DNA from 4 places in the Pseudomonas sp. NPDC090592 genome. Region 1 is predicted to be linked to each of the others. Evidence: predicted binding sites of a transcription regulator. Region 1 holds the regulator's gene; each other region holds the start of a gene.

Region 1 (4,209 bases):
CGAGCTGTCGGGCCTGCGCGAGCTGCTTGAAGTGCAGCTGGGTTCGCTGGCCTGGACCCAACTGCAGGGCAGCAAACCGCAGCAGGCCAACCTGTGGCGCCGCCTGCAGCGCATCGGCCTGTCCGGGCCGATTGCCCGCGAACTGCTCGACCTGACCAACGAAATCGAAGAGCCTCGCCAGGCCTGGCGCATGCTGCTGGCCCACCTGGCCCGCATGATCGAGATTCCCGAAATCGAGCCGATCGAAGAGGGCGGGGTGATTGCCATGGTCGGCCCGGCCGGCATGGGCAAAACCACTACCTTGGCCAAGCTGGCTGCCCGTTACGTGCTCAAGTACGGCGCACAGAACCTGGCACTGGTGAGCATGGACAGCTTCCGCATTGGCGCCCAGGAGCAGCTCAAGACCCTGGGCCGCATTCTCAACGTGCCGGTGACCTACGTCGACCCGGGCCAGTCGCTGGCTGCAGCGCTGGAGCCGCTGCTGCGCAAGCGTGTGGTGCTGATCGATACCGCCGGCCTGCAGGCCAGCGACCCGGCCCTGCGCATGCAACTGGAAACCCTGGCCGGGCGTGGCATTGCCGCGAAGAATTACCTGGTGCTGGCCACCACCAGCCAGAAGCAGGTGCTGACCGCCGCCTACCACAGCTACAAGCGCTGTGGCCTGGCCGGCTGCATCCTGACCAAACTTGATGAAACGGCAAGCCTCGGTGATGTGCTGAGCCTTGCCATCAGTCATGAACTGCCCGTGGCCTACCTCACCGACGGCCCGCGCATTCCTGACGACCTGCACCTGCCGCGTGGCCACCAGCTGGTCTCCCGTGCGGTCAATGTGCAGCAGCAGGACGAGCCCAGCGAAGAGGCCATGGCCGACATGTTCGCCGATCTCTATCACAACCCACGGCGAGCGGGTTGATCATGAAGCGTGTGCAAAGTAGCTATGCCAAGGGGTACGCAGAATTGCCCCGCGTGTGGCCTGAGTCCCAGCGAGACAAGGTAAATAACAGACATGGGTAGCATGCATCCCGTACAGGTGATCGCCGTGACCGGTGGCAAAGGTGGCGTCGGCAAGACTAACGTTTCAGTGAACTTGTCCCTGGCGCTGGCCGAGCTTGGCCGCAGGGTCATGTTGCTTGACGCCGACCTTGGCCTGGCCAACGTCGACGTGTTGCTGGGCCTCACTCCCAAACGTACCCTGGCCGATGTCATTGAAGGGCGCTGCGAGCTGCGTGACGTGATGCTGCAAGGGCCTGGCGGTGTGCGCATCGTGCCGGCAGCGTCGGGCACCCAGAGCATGGTGCACCTGGCCCCGGCCCAGCATGCCGGGCTGATCCAAGCGTTCAGCGAAATCGGCGACAACCTCGATGTGCTGGTGATCGACACCGCTGCGGGTATCGGTGAGTCGGTCGTCAGCTTTGTTCGCGCCGCCCAGGAAGTGTTGCTGGTGGTGTGCGACGAGCCTACCTCGATCACCGACGCCTACGCCCTGATCAAGCTGCTTAACCGCGACTACGGCATGAACCGTTTCCGCGTGCTGGCCAACATGGCGCAGAGCCCGCAGGAAGGGCGCAACCTGTTCGCCAAGCTGACCAAGGTTACCGACCGGTTCCTTGACGTTGCCCTGCAGTACGTGGGTGCCGTGCCGTACGACGAGTGCGTGCGCAAGGCGGTGCAGAAGCAGCGTGCCGTGTACGAAGCCTTCCCCCGCTCCAAGTGTGCGCTGGCTTTCAAGGCGATTGCCCAGAAGGTTGACAGCTGGCCGCTGCCGGCCAACCCGCGTGGCCACCTGGAGTTCTTCGTCGAGCGCCTGGTGCAACCCACCAGCGCGGGACCCGTGCTATGAACGCGAGCGGCTTCAAGATGTACAGCCGGGCGGCGAAAGACGCCCAGTACGAGCTGATCGAACGCTATGCACCGCTGGTCAAACGCATTGCCTACCACCTGCTGGCGCGTTTGCCAGCCAACGTGCAGGTCGAGGACTTGATCCAGGCCGGCATGATCGGCCTGCTGGAAGTGGCCAACAAGTATGACGCCAGCAAAGGCGCCAGTTTCGAAACCTATGCCGGCATCCGTATCCGCGGCGCCATGCTGGACGAGGTGCGCAAGGGTGACTGGGCGCCGCGCTCGGTGCACCGCAACACCCGCATGGTCAGTGACGCGATGCGTGCCGTTGAAGCCAGAACCGGCCGCGACGCTAAAGATCATGAAGTTGCTGCCGAACTCCAATTGAGTCTCGATGATTACTACGGGATCTTGAACGATACCTTGGGTAGCCGCCTGTTCAGCTTTGACGACCTGTTGCAGGACGGCGAGCACGAAGGGCTGCATGAGGACGGCGCCAGTGGCCATGTGGAACCGGCGCGTGGGCTGGAGGACGAACGCTTCCAGGCTGCCCTGACCGAGGCCATTGCCAACCTGCCGGAGCGTGAGCGCCTGGTGCTGGCGCTGTACTACGACGAAGAGCTGAACCTCAAGGAAATTGGCGAGGTACTGGGGGTCAGCGAGTCGCGGGTCAGCCAGTTGCACAGCCAGTGTGCCGCGCGCCTGCGCAGCCGCCTGGGGGAATGGCGGGCGCGTTGAGCCTGGTGCCGTTGCAGTCGTTTGCCACGTGCGTTTCCCACGTTGTACCGAATTGAATGAGTGCGTGCCCGGTCGGCCGGGCGCGTTTGAGACTGCTTGGAGGTCTAATTGGACAAGAACATGAAAATCCTCATCGTTGACGACTTTTCGACGATGCGGCGGATCATCAAGAATCTGTTGCGTGACCTGGGTTTCACCAACACCGACGAAGCCGACGACGGCACCACGGCGCTGCCGATGCTGCAAAAGGGGGCCTACGACTTCCTGGTGACCGACTGGAACATGCCCGGCATGTCCGGCATCGACCTGCTGCGCAAAGTGCGTGCCGACGATCAGCTGAAGACCTTGCCAGTATTGATGGTGACCGCCGAAGCCAAGCGCGACCAGATCATCGAAGCGGCCCAGGCCGGCGTCAATGGTTACGTGGTCAAGCCGTTCACCGCCCAGGTGCTCAAAGAAAAGATCGAGAAGATCTTCGAACGCGTCAACGGCTGAGTCACGTCAGGGGGCGCGCCATGGATTCATCACAAACGTCTTTGGGCGAGTTCGAATCGACCCTGAAGAAACACGCCCAGGAGTTGGTCGAAAGCCTGGAGCGGGGCCGCTTCGGCGAGGCGGTGCAGCTGATTCACGAGCTGAACCAGACCCGCGACCGCGGCCTGTACCAGGAAGTCGGCAAGCTGACCCGTGAGCTGCACAGTGCCATCGTCAGCTTCCAGATCGACCCGACCATACCGCAGGCCGAGGAGGTGTCGCAGATTACCGACGCCACCGAGCGCCTGTCGTACGTGGTCAAGCTGACCGAAGGCGCGGCCAACCGCACCATGGACCTGGTCGAGGAAAGCACCCCGGTGCTCAACGACCTGGCCAGCGAAGCCAAGGCCTTGAGCACCGACTGGCAGCGCTTCATGCGCCGCGAAGTGGCTGCGCCGGAATTCCGTGACCTGGTCAAGCGCGTCGACAGTTTCCTGACGCATAGCGCCGAAGGTAACCGCAAGGTCGCCGGCCACCTCAACGACATCTTGCTGGCCCAGGACTATCAGGACCTGACCGGGCAGGTGATCAAGCGCGTCACCACCTTGGTGACCGAGGTGGAAAGCAACCTGCTCAAATTGGTGCTGATGGCCAGCCAGGTCGACCGCTTTGCCGGTATCCAGCATGACCACGATCAACTGCGCGCAGAAAAAGATGCAGAAAAACATCCGACTCGGGGTGAAGGTCCGCAGATTCATGCCGATAAGCGTGAAGACGTCGTGTCCGGTCAGGACGATGTCGATGATCTGCTGTCCAGCCTGGGTTTTTAAGGAGCACGTTTGATGAGCTTCGGCGCCGATGAAGAAATCCTCCAGGATTTCCTGGTAGAAGCCGGCGAAATTCTTGAGCAACTGTCCGAGCAACTGGTCGAGCTGGAAAGCCGGCCCGACGATGCCGACCTGCTCAATGCGATCTTTCGCGGTTTCCACACTGTAAAAGGGGGCGCCGGCTTCCTTCAGCTGAACGAGCTGGTGGAGTGCTGCCATATCGCCGAGAACGTGTTCGACATCCTGCGCAAAGGCGAGCGCCGGGTCGACGCGGAACTGATGGACGTGGTGCTTGAAGCACTGGATACGGTCAACAGCATGTTTGGCCAGG
Region 2 (4,209 bases), on a different contig from region 1:
GAAGTGGGTCTTGCGCTGGCCGCGCAGCACGATGTCGAAGCGGTAGGCCAGGCAGTCCATCGGGTTGGCGTTGCTCATGTCGAGCTTGGCGATCAACTGCTGTACAGCTTCCGGGTTGGCGATCGACTTGACGATCGGGCACATCGGGATCAGCGGGTCACCTTCGAAGTACAGCTGAGTGATCAGCTTGGTGGCGATCGACGGGCCGCTGATGCCGAAGTGGATGTGCGCCGGGCGCCAGTCGTTCGGGCCGTTGCGCCATGGGTACGGGCCCGGCTTGATGGTGCGGAAGCTGTAGTAGCCATCACTGTCAGTCAGGCAGCGGCCGACACCACCAAAGTTCGGGTCCAGCGGTGCCAGGTAGCGGTCGTTCTTGTGGCGGTAGCGGCCGCCGGCGTTGGCTTGCCACATCTCCACCAGTGTGTTCGGCACAGGCTTGCCGTACTGGTCGACGACGCGGCCGGCAACGATGATGCGCTCGCCGATCGGCAGGCCACCATTGTTGAAGTTCAGCAGCAGGTCATGGTCATGGGCACCGAAGCCCAGGTGGGAAAAGTTCGGACCAGTGGTCTCGCTGATCGACTGTGGAATGCTGACCAGTGCCTGGCGCGGCGAGCGGGCAATGGACGTTTTGTAGTCAGGCGTAAGGGCTTTGGGGTGCCAGTTGCGATCACGGATCACGAAGCGGCTGTTGTCCTGTGCGGGCATGCCGGTTTCCTCTCTTGGAATTATGTGAACGCCTGGGCGTGGCAGGCGGACTTGCAGTTTCTGATAACTCGCACGCGATGAATATTGAAATCAGGCACCTTGAACATAACCATATGGTTATGGATTAACACCTTGGCCTGACACCTGTCGCTGTCGTGAACTAATCTTTGTCTTCTTGTTTCACGCTCGGGAGAGCATTCATGGAATGGCGAAAAGGCCGACGCAGCGACAACGTGGTCGATGCCCGAGGCGAAGGTGGCGGTGGCGGCGGCATGCGTTTTGGCGGCGGGAAGGGGCTGGGGCTTGGGGCGATCCTGCTGATTGTCGGCATCGGCTGGCTCACCGGGCAGGACCCGTTGCAGATTCTTGGCCAGCTCACCGGCCAGATGGAGCAGCAGCAACAGCAAACGGCGCCCAGTGGTGCGGGTGGCAAGGCACCGCCGGCCAATGACCAACAGGCCGAGTTTGTCGCGTCGATCCTGGGCGACACTGAAGACACCTGGAAGGCCCTGTTCGCCGAGGCCGGCAAGCAATACCGCGACCCCAAGCTGGTGCTGTTCAGTGGCCAGGTCAACTCGGCCTGCGGCTTTGCCTCGGCGGCAGTGGGGCCGTTCTATTGCCCGGCGGACCAGCGGGTTTACCTGGACATGTCGTTCTTCCGCGAAATGGAAACCCGCTTTGCCGCGGCGGGCGACTTTGCCCAGGCCTACGTGATCGCTCACGAAATCGGCCATCACGTGCAAACCCTGCTGGGCGTTTCGGCCAAGGTCGATGCAGCACGCCGCAATGGCCAGCGCATGGAGGGCGACAACGGCCTGCTGGTACGCCAGGAACTGCAAGCCGACTGCCTGGCCGGCGTATGGGCCTACCAGGCACAGAAGCGCCTGAACTGGCTGGAGCCGGGTGATGTCGAGGAGGCCCTGAACGCGGCCAATGCCATTGGTGATGACCGCTTGCAGCAGCAAGGTCGCGGGCGCGTGGTGCCGGACTCGTTCACCCACGGCACTTCGGCGCAGCGGGTGCGCTGGTTCAAGGCCGGGTTTGCCCAGGGCGAGGTCAACAGCTGCGATACCTTCAGTGCGCGTAACCTCTGATATGGATTGGGGCCGCTTTGCGGCCCTTCGCGGGCACGCCCGCTCCCACAGGAATGGCGCGAACCTCGTACCTGTGGGAGCGGGCGTGCCCGCGAAGGGCTGCAAAGCAGCCCCAATCATCCAGTTACAAATCTGCTGAAAAAGCGTTTCAGCTTCCCCCATCATTGCCGATAACCCCTGCACGAGTCAGCGGGCATCCAGAACAACAACGCCTTGCGATCGAAGATCAAGCGAGCGAAAACTACTTCTGGAGAGCGTGCATGAACAGCTGGTTCGCCAACATCAGCGTCAACCTCAAACTCGGCCTGGGCTTCGGCCTGGTGCTGGTCCTCACCGGCCTGCTGGCCCTCACCGGCTGGACCAGCCTGGGCAGCCTGATCGACCGCAGCAACTGGATGGGCGACATCGGCCAGTTGAACAAGGACCTCACCGACCTGCGTATTGCGCGCCTGCAATACATGATCGCCAACGGCGATGATACCGCTGCCGCCAACACCCAGGCGAAGCTGGACGCCTTCAGCAAGCAGCAAACCTACCTGGCCAGCACCTTCAAGAGCCCGGAGAACATCAAGCTGTTGAATGAACTGGGCGAGACCATCAGCGCCTACAAGCTGTCGCTGAGCAAGATGCGCCAAGGCTACGACGCCACCCGCAGTGCACGAGCGGCAATGGACAGTTCGGCCACCCGCGCCGACCAGGCCATGGATGTGCTCAGCCAGGACGTCATGGCACGCCCCGAGGCCGACAGCGTACGCCTGGCCCAGTACCAGCTGATCAGCAAGGCCCGCCAGCAACTGCTGCAGGTGCGCATCGACGTGCGCGGCTACATTGCCGACAACACCGCCGCCAACGAACAGGCCGCCCTGCGCCAGCTGGACGCGGCGCTGGCCGACATCGACAACCTCAAGCGCCAGCTGCCCGCCGAAGACGCCCGCCTGCAACAGTTCGAGCACTCGGTGCTGGCCTACCGTGACGCCGTACGCCAATTCCGCGACGCAGTCGCAGACATCACCACCTCACGTGCCGAAATGACCGTGCAGGGTGCCGACATCGTCAAGCGCAGCGATGCGCTGTACCAGATCCAGCTGCAACGCCGTGACATCGAAAGCACCCAGGCCCGCAGCCTGCAGGCCATCGCTACGCTGTTGGCACTGCTGGTTGGCGTACTGGCAGCGGTGCTGATTACCCGCCAGATCACCGGGCCACTGCGTGAAACCCTGGCAGCGGTGGAAAAGATCGCCAGCGGCGACCTGACCCAGCACCTGCGCGTCACCCGCCGCGACGAACTGGGCGTACTGCAGCAAGGTATTGCCCGCATGGGCACCACCCTGCGCGAGCTGATCACCGGCATCCGTGATGGCGTCACCCAGATCGCCAGCGCCGCCGAAGAGCTGTCGGCAGTCACCGAACAGACCAGCGCGGGCGCCAACAGCCAGAAGGTCGAGACCGACCAGGTGGCCACCGCCATGCACGAAATGGCCGCCACCGTTCAGGAGGTGGCACGCAATGCCGAGCAGGCCTCGCATGCTGCCACCGGTGCCGACGACGAAGCCCGTGCCGGCGACCGCGTGGTCGGTGAGGCAATTGGCCAGATCGAGCGCCTGGCCGAAGACATGCACCGCTCCACCGAAGCCATGAACCTGCTGCAGCAGGAAAGCCAGAAGATCGGCAGCGTGATGGATGTGATCAAGTCGGTGGCCGAACAAACCAACCTGCTGGCGCTGAACGCGGCAATCGAGGCAGCGCGTGCCGGCGAAGCCGGGCGTGGTTTTGCCGTGGTCGCCGACGAAGTGCGCGGTCTGGCCCAGCGGACGCAGAAGTCCACCGAAGAGATCGAAGAGCTGATTGCCAGCCTGCAGCATGGTACCCAGCAAGTGGCTAACGCCATGCAGGGCAGCCGCACCCTGACCGACAGCAGTGTCGATCTGGCGCGCAAGGCTGGGGCGTCGCTGGAGAGCATCACCAGCACGGTGTCGAGCATTCAGTCGATGAACCAGCAGATTGCGGCGGCGGCCGAGCAGCAGAGCGCCGTGGCTGAAGAGATCAGCCGCAGTATCCTGAATGTGCGTGATGTGTCGGAGCAGACGGCGGCTGCCAGTGATGAGACGGCGGCGTCCAGTGTTGAGCTGGCGCGCCTTGGTGGGCAGTTGCAGACATTGGTCAGTCAGTTCCGCGTCTGACCTTGAGAACCTGGGGCCGCTTTGCGGCCCATCGCCGGCAAGCCAGGCTCCCACAGGAACGGTGCAGGATCTGAAAACAGCGCCGTACCTGTGGGAGCTGGCTTGCCGGCGATGAGGCCGGCACAGGCGACCGCTTACTTGACGATCATCCCCACGCCACGCCCACGCGGATCAGACGCGGTTTCCAGCTTCGCCCCATCCACCCGGATCGCCTGGATATCGCCCAT
Region 3 (4,209 bases), on a different contig from region 1:
ATCGAAGGGCAGGCCCAGCCGGCCCAAGAGCCGCAGCGGAAAGACTGACCCATGTTCGGCATCAGTTTCAGCGAGCTGCTGCTCGTCGGCCTTGTCGCCCTGCTGGTGCTCGGCCCCGAGCGCCTGCCGGGTGCCGCGCGCACGGCAGGCCTTTGGATCGGCCGGCTCAAGCGCAGCTTCAACAGCATCAAGATGGAGGTCGAGCGCGAAATCGGCGCCGACGACATCCGCCGCCAGCTGCACAACGAGCACATCCTGCAGATGGAAGAGGAAGCCAAGCGCATCCTCAACCCAATGACGCCGCCGGCGCAGCCACCTGTGACCACCGCAAGCGTGCAGCCGCCTGCCGGGCTTGAGGCCAGGCCGGTCGATACTCCAGCCGCCCCGGCCACACCTTCTGAACCGCCTCAACCACCGCGAGCCCCATGAGCGAAAATCCGGAACACGACCAGCCCATGCCGCTGGTTTCGCACCTGACCGAACTGCGCACCCGCCTGTTGCGCTGCGTCGCCGTCATTTTCCTGATCTTTGCCGGGCTGTTCTCCTTCGCCCAGCAGATCTACACGCTGGTCTCGGCGCCCCTGCGCGACCATTTGCCGGCCAACGCGACGATGATCGCCACCGACGTGGCCTCGCCGTTCCTCACGCCGTTCAAGCTGACCATGATCGTGTCGCTGTTCCTGGCGATCCCGTTCATCCTGCAACAGATCTGGGGCTTTATCGCACCCGGGCTGTACCGCCATGAAAAGCGCATTGCCATTCCGCTGCTGGTGTCGAGCATTCTGCTGTTCTACGCCGGTATGGCCTTTGCCTATTTCCTGGTGTTCCCGCTGATGTTCAAGTTCTTTGCCGCCGCCACCCCGGCAGGCGTTGCAATGATGACCGACATCGCCAACTACCTCGATTTCGTGATGACGCTGTTCTTCGCCTTTGGCGTGGCCTTCGAAATCCCGGTGGCGGTGGTGCTGCTGGTGTGGATCGGCGTGGTCGACGTGAAGTACCTGAAGAAGATCCGCCCTTACGTGATCATCGGCTGCTTCGTGGTCGGCATGGTGCTTACCCCGCCGGACATCTTCTCCCAGACCTTGCTGGCCGTGCCCATGTGGCTGTTGTTCGAGGTCGGCGTGCTGTGCGGCAGCCTGATCCGCAAGCGTAGCGCCCACGACGAAGAAGCCAACGACCACAACGACCAACCACCAGCGACCCAACCGTGAATCTGTTGCTCCTTGAAGAGGCCGACTTCGTCTCGGCCGACCGCGTCGTTCTCGCTGACCGGCGCTTTACCCACATGCAGGAAATCCACGGTGTTGCGGTGGGCGACAACCTGCGCGTGGGCCGCGTCAACGGCCTGATGGGCAAGGCCACGGTGCTGCGCCTGGAAAAGCACGAAGCCGAACTTGAAGTGGCCTTCGACCAGCAGCCACCGGCCAAGCTGCCGCTGACCCTGGTGCTTGCCGTACCAAGGCCAAAAATGCTGCGCCGGTTGTTCCAGACCGTAGCCACCCTGGGCGTGCCACGGCTGATCCTGCTGAACAGCTACAAGGTCGAGAAAAGCTTCTGGCAAACGCCGTTCCTGCAGCCGCAGAGCATTCGCGAAAACCTGATCCTCGGCCTTGAGCAGGCGCGTGATACGGTGCTGCCTGAGGTCATCATCGAGAAGCGCTTCAAGCCCTTCGTCGAAGACCGTCTGCCCGCCATCGCCGCTGGCACCCTGGGCCTGGTCGGCCACCCCGGCCCCTACCCTGCCTGCCCGCGCGCCGTGGAGCAGGCCGTCACACTGGCCATCGGCCCCGAGGGTGGCTGGATCCCCTACGAAATAGACCTGCTAGGCAAGGCTGGCCTGGCACCGGTGCAACTGGGTGACCGTATCCTGCGGGTAGAAACCGCCGTCACTGCGCTGCTTTCGCGTATTTTCTGACGCAAACGTCACTTTCTCGCCCATCAAGTTTCCCCCTCCCAGGCCGATGGCCTTGGCAATACAACAACTATTTGTACTGCCAAGTCGCCAGGGAGTCGTACATGTATCAATGGTTAGCCCAATCGCTGGGCAATGTGAGCGTCAACCGCAAACTGGGGCTGGGCTTCGGCCTGGTACTGCTGCTGACCTTGGCCATCACCCTGACCGGCTGGCACGGCATGGACAGCATCATCGAGCGTGGCGACAAGCTGGGGAGTATCTCGGTCATTCATCAGTACACCCAGGACTTGCGTATCGCTCGCCAGCACTATGAGCGCAACCGCGACAACGTAGCCGTGGCAGAGCTGGAAAAAGCGTTGGACGATCTGGAGCGCCAGATCCAGCTGATGCTTGGCCAGATCGAAAAGCCCGACGACCAGCAACGCCTCCAGCAGCAGATGACAGCGGTTCGCCAATATCGGCAAGCGTTCGCTGACCTCAAGCAATCGGCTGCCGACCCCGACGGGACGGAGCAGGCCTTGCGGCGCATGGCTGAGCAAGGCACGGTACTGTTGCAGACCAGCCAGGCGATGACAGTCTCACAAACCGCAGTGCGAGACGCCGGCGCTGCCCAGGCCAAAACCTTGCTCGCTGCGGCCACCGCGCTGGCCTTGGCCCTTGGGCTGCTGGCCGCCTGGGCCATTACCCGGCAGATCATCATCCCGCTGCGCCAGACCTTGCGCGCCGCAGAGCGCGTGGCCAATGGCGACCTGACCCAGAGCCTGCCGGTGCAGCGCCGCGACGAACTGGGCCAGTTGCAGGCCAGCATGCAGCGCATGACCCAAGGCCTGCGCGAGCTGATCGGCGGGATTGGTGACGGGGTAACGCAGATCGCCAGTGCCGCCGAACAGCTGTCGGCCGTCACCGAGCAGACCAGCGCGGGGGTCAACAACCAGAAGGTCGAGACCGACCAGGTGGCGACCGCCATGAACCAGATGACCGCCACTGTGCACGAGGTGGCACGCAACGCCGAGCAGGCCTCGGAAGCGGCCCTGATGGCCGATCAGCAAGCCCGTGAAGGTGACCGGGTGGTGGGCGAAGCTGTCGCGCAGATCGAGCGCCTGGCGGGCGAAGTGGTGAACTCAAGCGAAGCGATGAACCAGCTCAAGACCGAAAGTGACAAGATCGGCAGCGTGCTCGACGTGATCAAGTCGGTGGCCCAGCAGACCAACCTGCTGGCCCTGAACGCGGCGATCGAGGCCGCCCGTGCCGGTGAAGCCGGGCGTGGTTTTGCCGTGGTCGCCGACGAAGTGCGTAGCCTGGCCCAACGCACCCAGCAGTCGACCGAAGAGATCGAAGAATTGATCGCCGGCCTGCAAAGTGGTACCCAGCGGGTGGCCAGCGTGATGGACAACAGCCGCCAGTTGACCGACAGCAGTGTCGAGCTGACCCGTCGTGCTGGCAGCTCGCTGGAGACCATCACCCGCACCGTGTCGTCGATTCAGGCGATGAACCAGCAGATTGCCACGGCAGCAGAGGAACAGACGGCAGTGGCTGAAGAGATAAACCGCAGCGTGATGAATGTGCGGGATATCTCGGACCAGACTTCGGCAGCGAGTGAAGAGACGGCAAGCTCCAGCGTAGAACTGGCGCGCCTTGGTACTCACCTGCAAGGATTGGTGGGGCGATTCAGGCTCTGATAAACAGGCCGCCTGCACTGGCCTCTTCGCGGGCACGCCCGCTCCCACAGGTACTGCACAGCACTCAAAATTCGTGCAGCATCTGTGGGAGCGGGCGTGCCCGCGAAGAGGCCGGTGCGGTTACAGCACCTGACGCAGGAACGCCTGCGCACGTGGGTCCTTCGGTGCATCGAAGAAGGTCTGCGGCGAGGCATCCTCCAGCAGTTTGCCATGATCGAAGAACAGCACCCGGTCAGCCACTTCACGGGCAAAGCCCATTTCGTGGGTAACGCAGACCATGGTCATGCCTTCCTGGGCCAGGGTCTTCATCACGTCCAGCACCTCACCGACCATTTCCGGGTCCAGTGCAGAAGTCGGTTCATCGAACAGCATGACCTTGGGCTCCATGCACAAAGCCCGGGCAATCGCGACACGCTGCTGCTGGCCCCCGGAAAGCCGTGACGGGTACTCGTTGGCCTTCTGTGCAATGCCGACCTTTTCCAGCAGCGCCCGGGCCTTGGCCTCGCGGTCAGCCTTGTTGCGCTTGCGCACCACCTTCTGCGCCAGGCACAGGTTTTCCAGCACGGTCATGTGCGGGAACAGGTTGAAGTGCTGGAACACCATGCCGACTTC
Region 4 (4,209 bases), on a different contig from region 1:
GCTTATGGCCGATCACGTCGAGCAGCCAGATGAAACGCCCGGCCCAGCCGCCGCCGTCATCGTCATACACCACATACACGGCGTCGTTGCGGTGGCCGAGTTCGCTGAACAGTTTTTCCAGGTCGCCCAGGGCCGGCAGCAGGCCGGGCGCGGGAGGCTGGCCAAGCTGGGTACGCTTGCCTTCGACAAAGCGTGCGCCGGGGATATGCCCGCTGACGTAGCGGTTGGCACTGCTCAGGTCGACCAGGATCAGCTGTGGAGAATCCAGGCGTGGCAGCAGGTCCGCGGCTTCGATCACCAGGGGCAGGCCGGAAAAGTCAGTCATCCACGGTCTCCAGTGTGGAAAGAGGGGCGATTGTAGCGCAAGGCTCAGCCCTTGCGGTTGGCAAACACCGACAGCGCCCGCTCGGTGCATTGCGCGGTCTTGCCGAAGGCTTGCACGCTGATATCGGCCAATGGCCGGCAACCTTGATCAGCCACCATCAGCATCAGCACCTGGTCATTTACCGCCAGCGAGCGCAGCAGCACGTGCTCGCTGCGGAACAAGGCACGCAGAGGCGCCGGTAGCAGTGCCGAGAACTGGGTGTGGTTCTGCGGGGTGATGCGCAATTGCCCGGCCTGGGACAGCAGTTTTTGCAGCAGTTTGTTTTGCGATACCTGCAGGGCCAAGGCCCCGGCCTCTTTCGGCAGGCCGGCGGTCTGCTGCACGCGCAGGTAGTCGCTGGCCTTGTCCAGGCTCAGCAGCATGATGCGTTGCATGCCGCAGGCCAGCAGGGCTTCGAGGGCCTGGGTGGCCAGGTGCACGGTATTGGTGAACGGGCTGGGCTGGGCCAGCAGGTCCTGGCACAGCTTGCGCCAGCGCGCCAGGTCGTCGCTGCTGGGCGGCGGCGGGGCCAGCATGTCCGGGTGCGGGCGGCGCTGGTGCCAGGGCCAGATCAGCGCTTCGGCCGGGTGGAACAGGGCATGCCGGGCATGGCGGCGGGCGCTGGCGGCCGCTTGCTGGTGCATTTGCTGCTGCACGTCTTCCAGCGACGTCTGCAGGTACAGCGCGGTCAGCAGCTGCCAGCGCAGCAAATGCGGGTTGTCCCAGCCAACCTGTGCGGCCAGGGCCAGGTTGTTGGCCAGCAGCACGGTATTGGCCGGCTGGTTGAACCAGCGGCGCAGGCCGGGTTCGGCGTCCAGGCGATGTTGCTGGCTGAGCAGGTCTTCATCGCGGGCGATGTTCAGTACCAGGGCCAGTTGGTCGCGTTCTTCCAGCAGCAGGCGGTAACCCTGAGTCACCCACTGGGGCAGGCGCCAGTACTCCGCCATGGTCTGGCACAGCGCCATGATGCGCACGCCAAACAACTCTTCCTCCACATGGGCAGCGTCCTCGCCTTTGTGGATAACCCGCAGCTCCCAGGTGTCGAGCAGTTTGGGATAAGCCAGTGCCAGCGGCCACAGGGGCGACAGGAACAGCAGGCTGCCCCAGTGAATTTCCTGCCACAGCCGTGCCAGGCGGCTGGCGAACAGGCCGCTGGCCTGCTGCGAGGCGTGCTGGCTGATCAGCTGGAACTGGCTGAGCACTGGCGGGATTTCTTCAGCGGGCACCGAGGGCAGGCGCTTGAGCAATTGCTCGGTGCGCCCCAGGCCCAGGCGATTGAGGGCAACTTCCAGGCTTTCGGCGGGCTCGGCCTGGCTGGCATTGGTGGGGTGATTGGCTTCGCGCATCACCGACAGCACCAGTGCCGGGCTATCCTGCATCAGTTCGGCGATGTCGCGCAGCGAGCGGCGGCTATCGTTGATGGCGGCCATGACCCGGTCGTAGCTGTGCTTCGGCACGGGGATGCGAACACTCTCTAGCAGCTTTACCCAGGCCTCTAGCGTACGCGGGGGCTGAGCGGGCACCTTGGTTTCAATTGGCATTTTGACATCAGTCCGAACTGGCTTTTCGCAATGAGTGGCTATAGTCTGGCGCAGTTCTGCCGATAAGTAGAAGAAGAGTTTTAAAGCTCCCGTCTCTTCCCTTGACCACGACAGCAAGTGCTTTGAACCTATGGCTAAAATTATCGGCATCATCGTCGTATTCGCGAGCGTGCTCGGCGGGTACGTGCTCTCCCACGGCAAGATCGCAGCGCTGATCCAGCCGTTCGAAGTACTGATCATCGGCGGTGCGGCCTTTGGTGCATTCCTGCAGGCCAACCCTGGCCACATGACCATGCACGTCATCAAGAAGTCGATGAAGATGTTCGGCTCGCGCTTCACCCACGCCTACTACCTGGAGGTGCTGGGCCTGGTGTACGAGATCCTCAACAAAAGCCGTCGCGAAGGCATGATGGCGATCGAGGCCGACATCGAGGACGCAGCAGCCAGCCCGATCTTCGCCAAGTACCCGACCGTGCTGGCCGATGAGCGCATGACCGCGTTTGTCTGCGACTACCTGCGCATCATGTCTACCGGCAACATGGCTCCACACGAGCTTGAAGGCCTGTTCGACATGGAACTGCTCAGCATGAAGGAAGAGCTGGAGCACCCGTCCCATGCGGTGACCGGCATCGCCGACGGCATGCCCGGCTTTGGTATCGTCGCGGCGGTACTGGGTATCGTGGTGACCATGGCCTCGCTCGGCGAGGGCGACCAGGCGGCCATTGGCATGCACGTGGGTGCGGCGTTGGTCGGTACCTTCTTCGGTATCCTGGCGGCCTACGGCTTCTTCGGCCCGTTGGCCAAGTGCCTGGAGCACGATGCCAAGGAAGAACTGAACCTCTACGAGTCGATCAAGGCTTCGCTGGTTGCCTCGGCCTCGGGCATGCCGCCTTCGCTGGCGGTCGAGTTCGGGCGCAAGGTGCTGTACCCCAAGCACCGCCCAAGCTTCTCCGAGCTGGAACAAGCGGTTCGCGGTCGCTGAGTCATGGAGAACAATCAGCCCATCATCGTCAAGCGCGTCAAGCGCTTTGGCGGCGGCCACCACGGCGGCGCCTGGAAAATCGCCTTCGCCGACTTTGCCACGGCAATGATGGCGTTCTTCCTGGTGCTGTGGTTGATGTCCACCGCCACGCCGGAGCAGAAGATCGCCATTGCCGGTTATTTCAAGGACCCGATCGGTTTCTCTGAAAGCGGCACGCCGTATGTCATCGATCTGGGCGGGTCGCCTGAGCTGGCGCCGGAAAAGACCATCAACCCTGAAGTGAAGTCCGAGCCGACACCCGACACCACCGTCGAGCTGAACAAGGACCAGGTCGAGACCATGGCCGAGCAGGTCGAGCGCGAACGCCTGGAACTGTTGCTGCAGGAACTGCAGAACAAGGTGGAAGAGAACCCGCAACTGCAGAAGTTCAAGGACCAGATCCTGTTCGAGATTACCCAGGATGGCCTGCGTATCCAGATCATGGATGCCGAGAACCGGCCGATGTTCGACATCGGCAGCGCCCGCCTGCAGCCGTACTTCGAAGACATCTTGCTGGCCATGGCCGACACCATCAAGGCCGTGCCGAACAAGATCAGCATCAGCGGCCACACCGATGCCAAGCCGTATTCGGGCACCGGCGAGTTCGGCAACTGGGAGCTGTCGGCCAACCGGGCCAACGCCGCACGCCGTGCGCTGGTGGCCGGTGGTTACCCGGACGGGCAGGTGGCGCGGGTGGTGGGCTACGCTTCGTCGTCGTTATTCGACCGCAAGGACCCGTTCAACCCGGTCAACCGCCGTATCGACATCATCGTGCTGACCAAGAAGGCGCAGCGTAACATCGAGGGTGAACAGGGGGCGCCGGATGCGCCGGCCGCCGAGCCTGCCGTACCGCCGGCCAGCGGCGCTGCGCCAGGGGCTGGCGCAGCGGCTGCGCCGGGCGCAACTGAACAAGCGCCGATGCAACCGCGAGAGCTGCGCCAGAAGCTGAACATCTTTGAAGATGGCACGCTCAAGATGGATGAGGCCAAGGAGCAGTAAGCCCTTTTCGTTCTGCGCGGTCCCTGTAGGAGCGGCCTTGTGTCGCGAAAGGGCCGCGCAGCGGCCCCAGAAACAAGCATTGGTGCATAAATTGCCGGGGCCGCTACGCGGCCCTTTCGCGACACAAGGCCGCTCCTACAGGGACCGTGTTGGTCACGACTGTCAGTAGCTGTCTTGCGTCAAGCTGGCAATGATCGAGCGGTAGCTGTTCATCCGCTGTGGCTTGATGCGCCCCTCGTCCAGTGCCTTGAGCAGTGCACAGCCAGGTTCGCGGTCATGCTTGC

Evidence for each region. The regulator FliA, encoded in region 1, starts transcription of late flagellar genes. The targets are predictions, from matches to a motif close to CTAAAGTTTNNNNNNNNNNNGCCGNTAA.
Region 2: a site for FliA is predicted at 1,949-1,976, ahead of ACIQUI_RS10815 (methyl-accepting chemotaxis protein). Genes of this name have one in related genera too.
Region 3: a site for FliA is predicted at 1,941-1,968, ahead of ACIQUI_RS08735 (methyl-accepting chemotaxis protein). Genes of this name have one in related genera too.
Region 4: a site for FliA is predicted at 1,944-1,971, ahead of motA (flagellar motor stator protein MotA). Genes of this name have one in related genera too.

What each region holds. Positions count from the first base shown of each region.
Region 1 covers NZ_JBIVXJ010000040.1:12,485-16,693, forward strand. Annotated here, with positions in the region: gene flhF (flagellar biosynthesis protein FlhF) at 1-913, shown strand, start outside; gene fleN (flagellar synthesis regulator FleN) at 998-1,840, shown strand; gene fliA (RNA polymerase sigma factor FliA) at 1,837-2,577, shown strand; gene ACIQUI_RS25690 (chemotaxis response regulator CheY) at 2,698-3,072, shown strand; gene ACIQUI_RS25695 (protein phosphatase CheZ) at 3,093-3,881, shown strand; gene ACIQUI_RS25700 (chemotaxis protein CheA) at 3,894-4,209, shown strand, end outside.
Region 2 covers NZ_JBIVXJ010000009.1:204,755-208,963, forward strand. Annotated here, with positions in the region: gene pcaH (protocatechuate 3,4-dioxygenase subunit beta) at 1-708, opposite strand, end outside; gene ACIQUI_RS10810 (neutral zinc metallopeptidase) at 909-1,802, shown strand; gene ACIQUI_RS10815 (methyl-accepting chemotaxis protein) at 2,063-3,982, shown strand; gene ggt (gamma-glutamyltransferase) at 4,117-4,209, opposite strand, start outside.
Region 3 covers NZ_JBIVXJ010000008.1:19,926-24,134, reverse strand. Annotated here, with positions in the region: gene ACIQUI_RS08755 (twin-arginine translocase TatA/TatE family subunit) at 1-48, shown strand, start outside; gene tatB (Sec-independent protein translocase protein TatB) at 52-429, shown strand; gene tatC (twin-arginine translocase subunit TatC) at 426-1,214, shown strand; gene ACIQUI_RS08740 (16S rRNA (uracil(1498)-N(3))-methyltransferase) at 1,211-1,918, shown strand; gene ACIQUI_RS08735 (methyl-accepting chemotaxis protein) at 2,020-3,597, shown strand; gene ACIQUI_RS08730 (amino acid ABC transporter ATP-binding protein) at 3,718-4,209, opposite strand, start outside.
Region 4 covers NZ_JBIVXJ010000008.1:152,684-156,892, forward strand. Annotated here, with positions in the region: gene ACIQUI_RS09285 (rhodanese-like domain-containing protein) at 1-325, opposite strand, end outside; gene ACIQUI_RS09290 (HDOD domain-containing protein) at 370-1,905, opposite strand; gene motA (flagellar motor stator protein MotA) at 2,036-2,887, shown strand; gene motB (flagellar motor protein MotB) at 2,891-3,925, shown strand; gene rsgA (small ribosomal subunit biogenesis GTPase RsgA) at 4,088-4,209, opposite strand, start outside.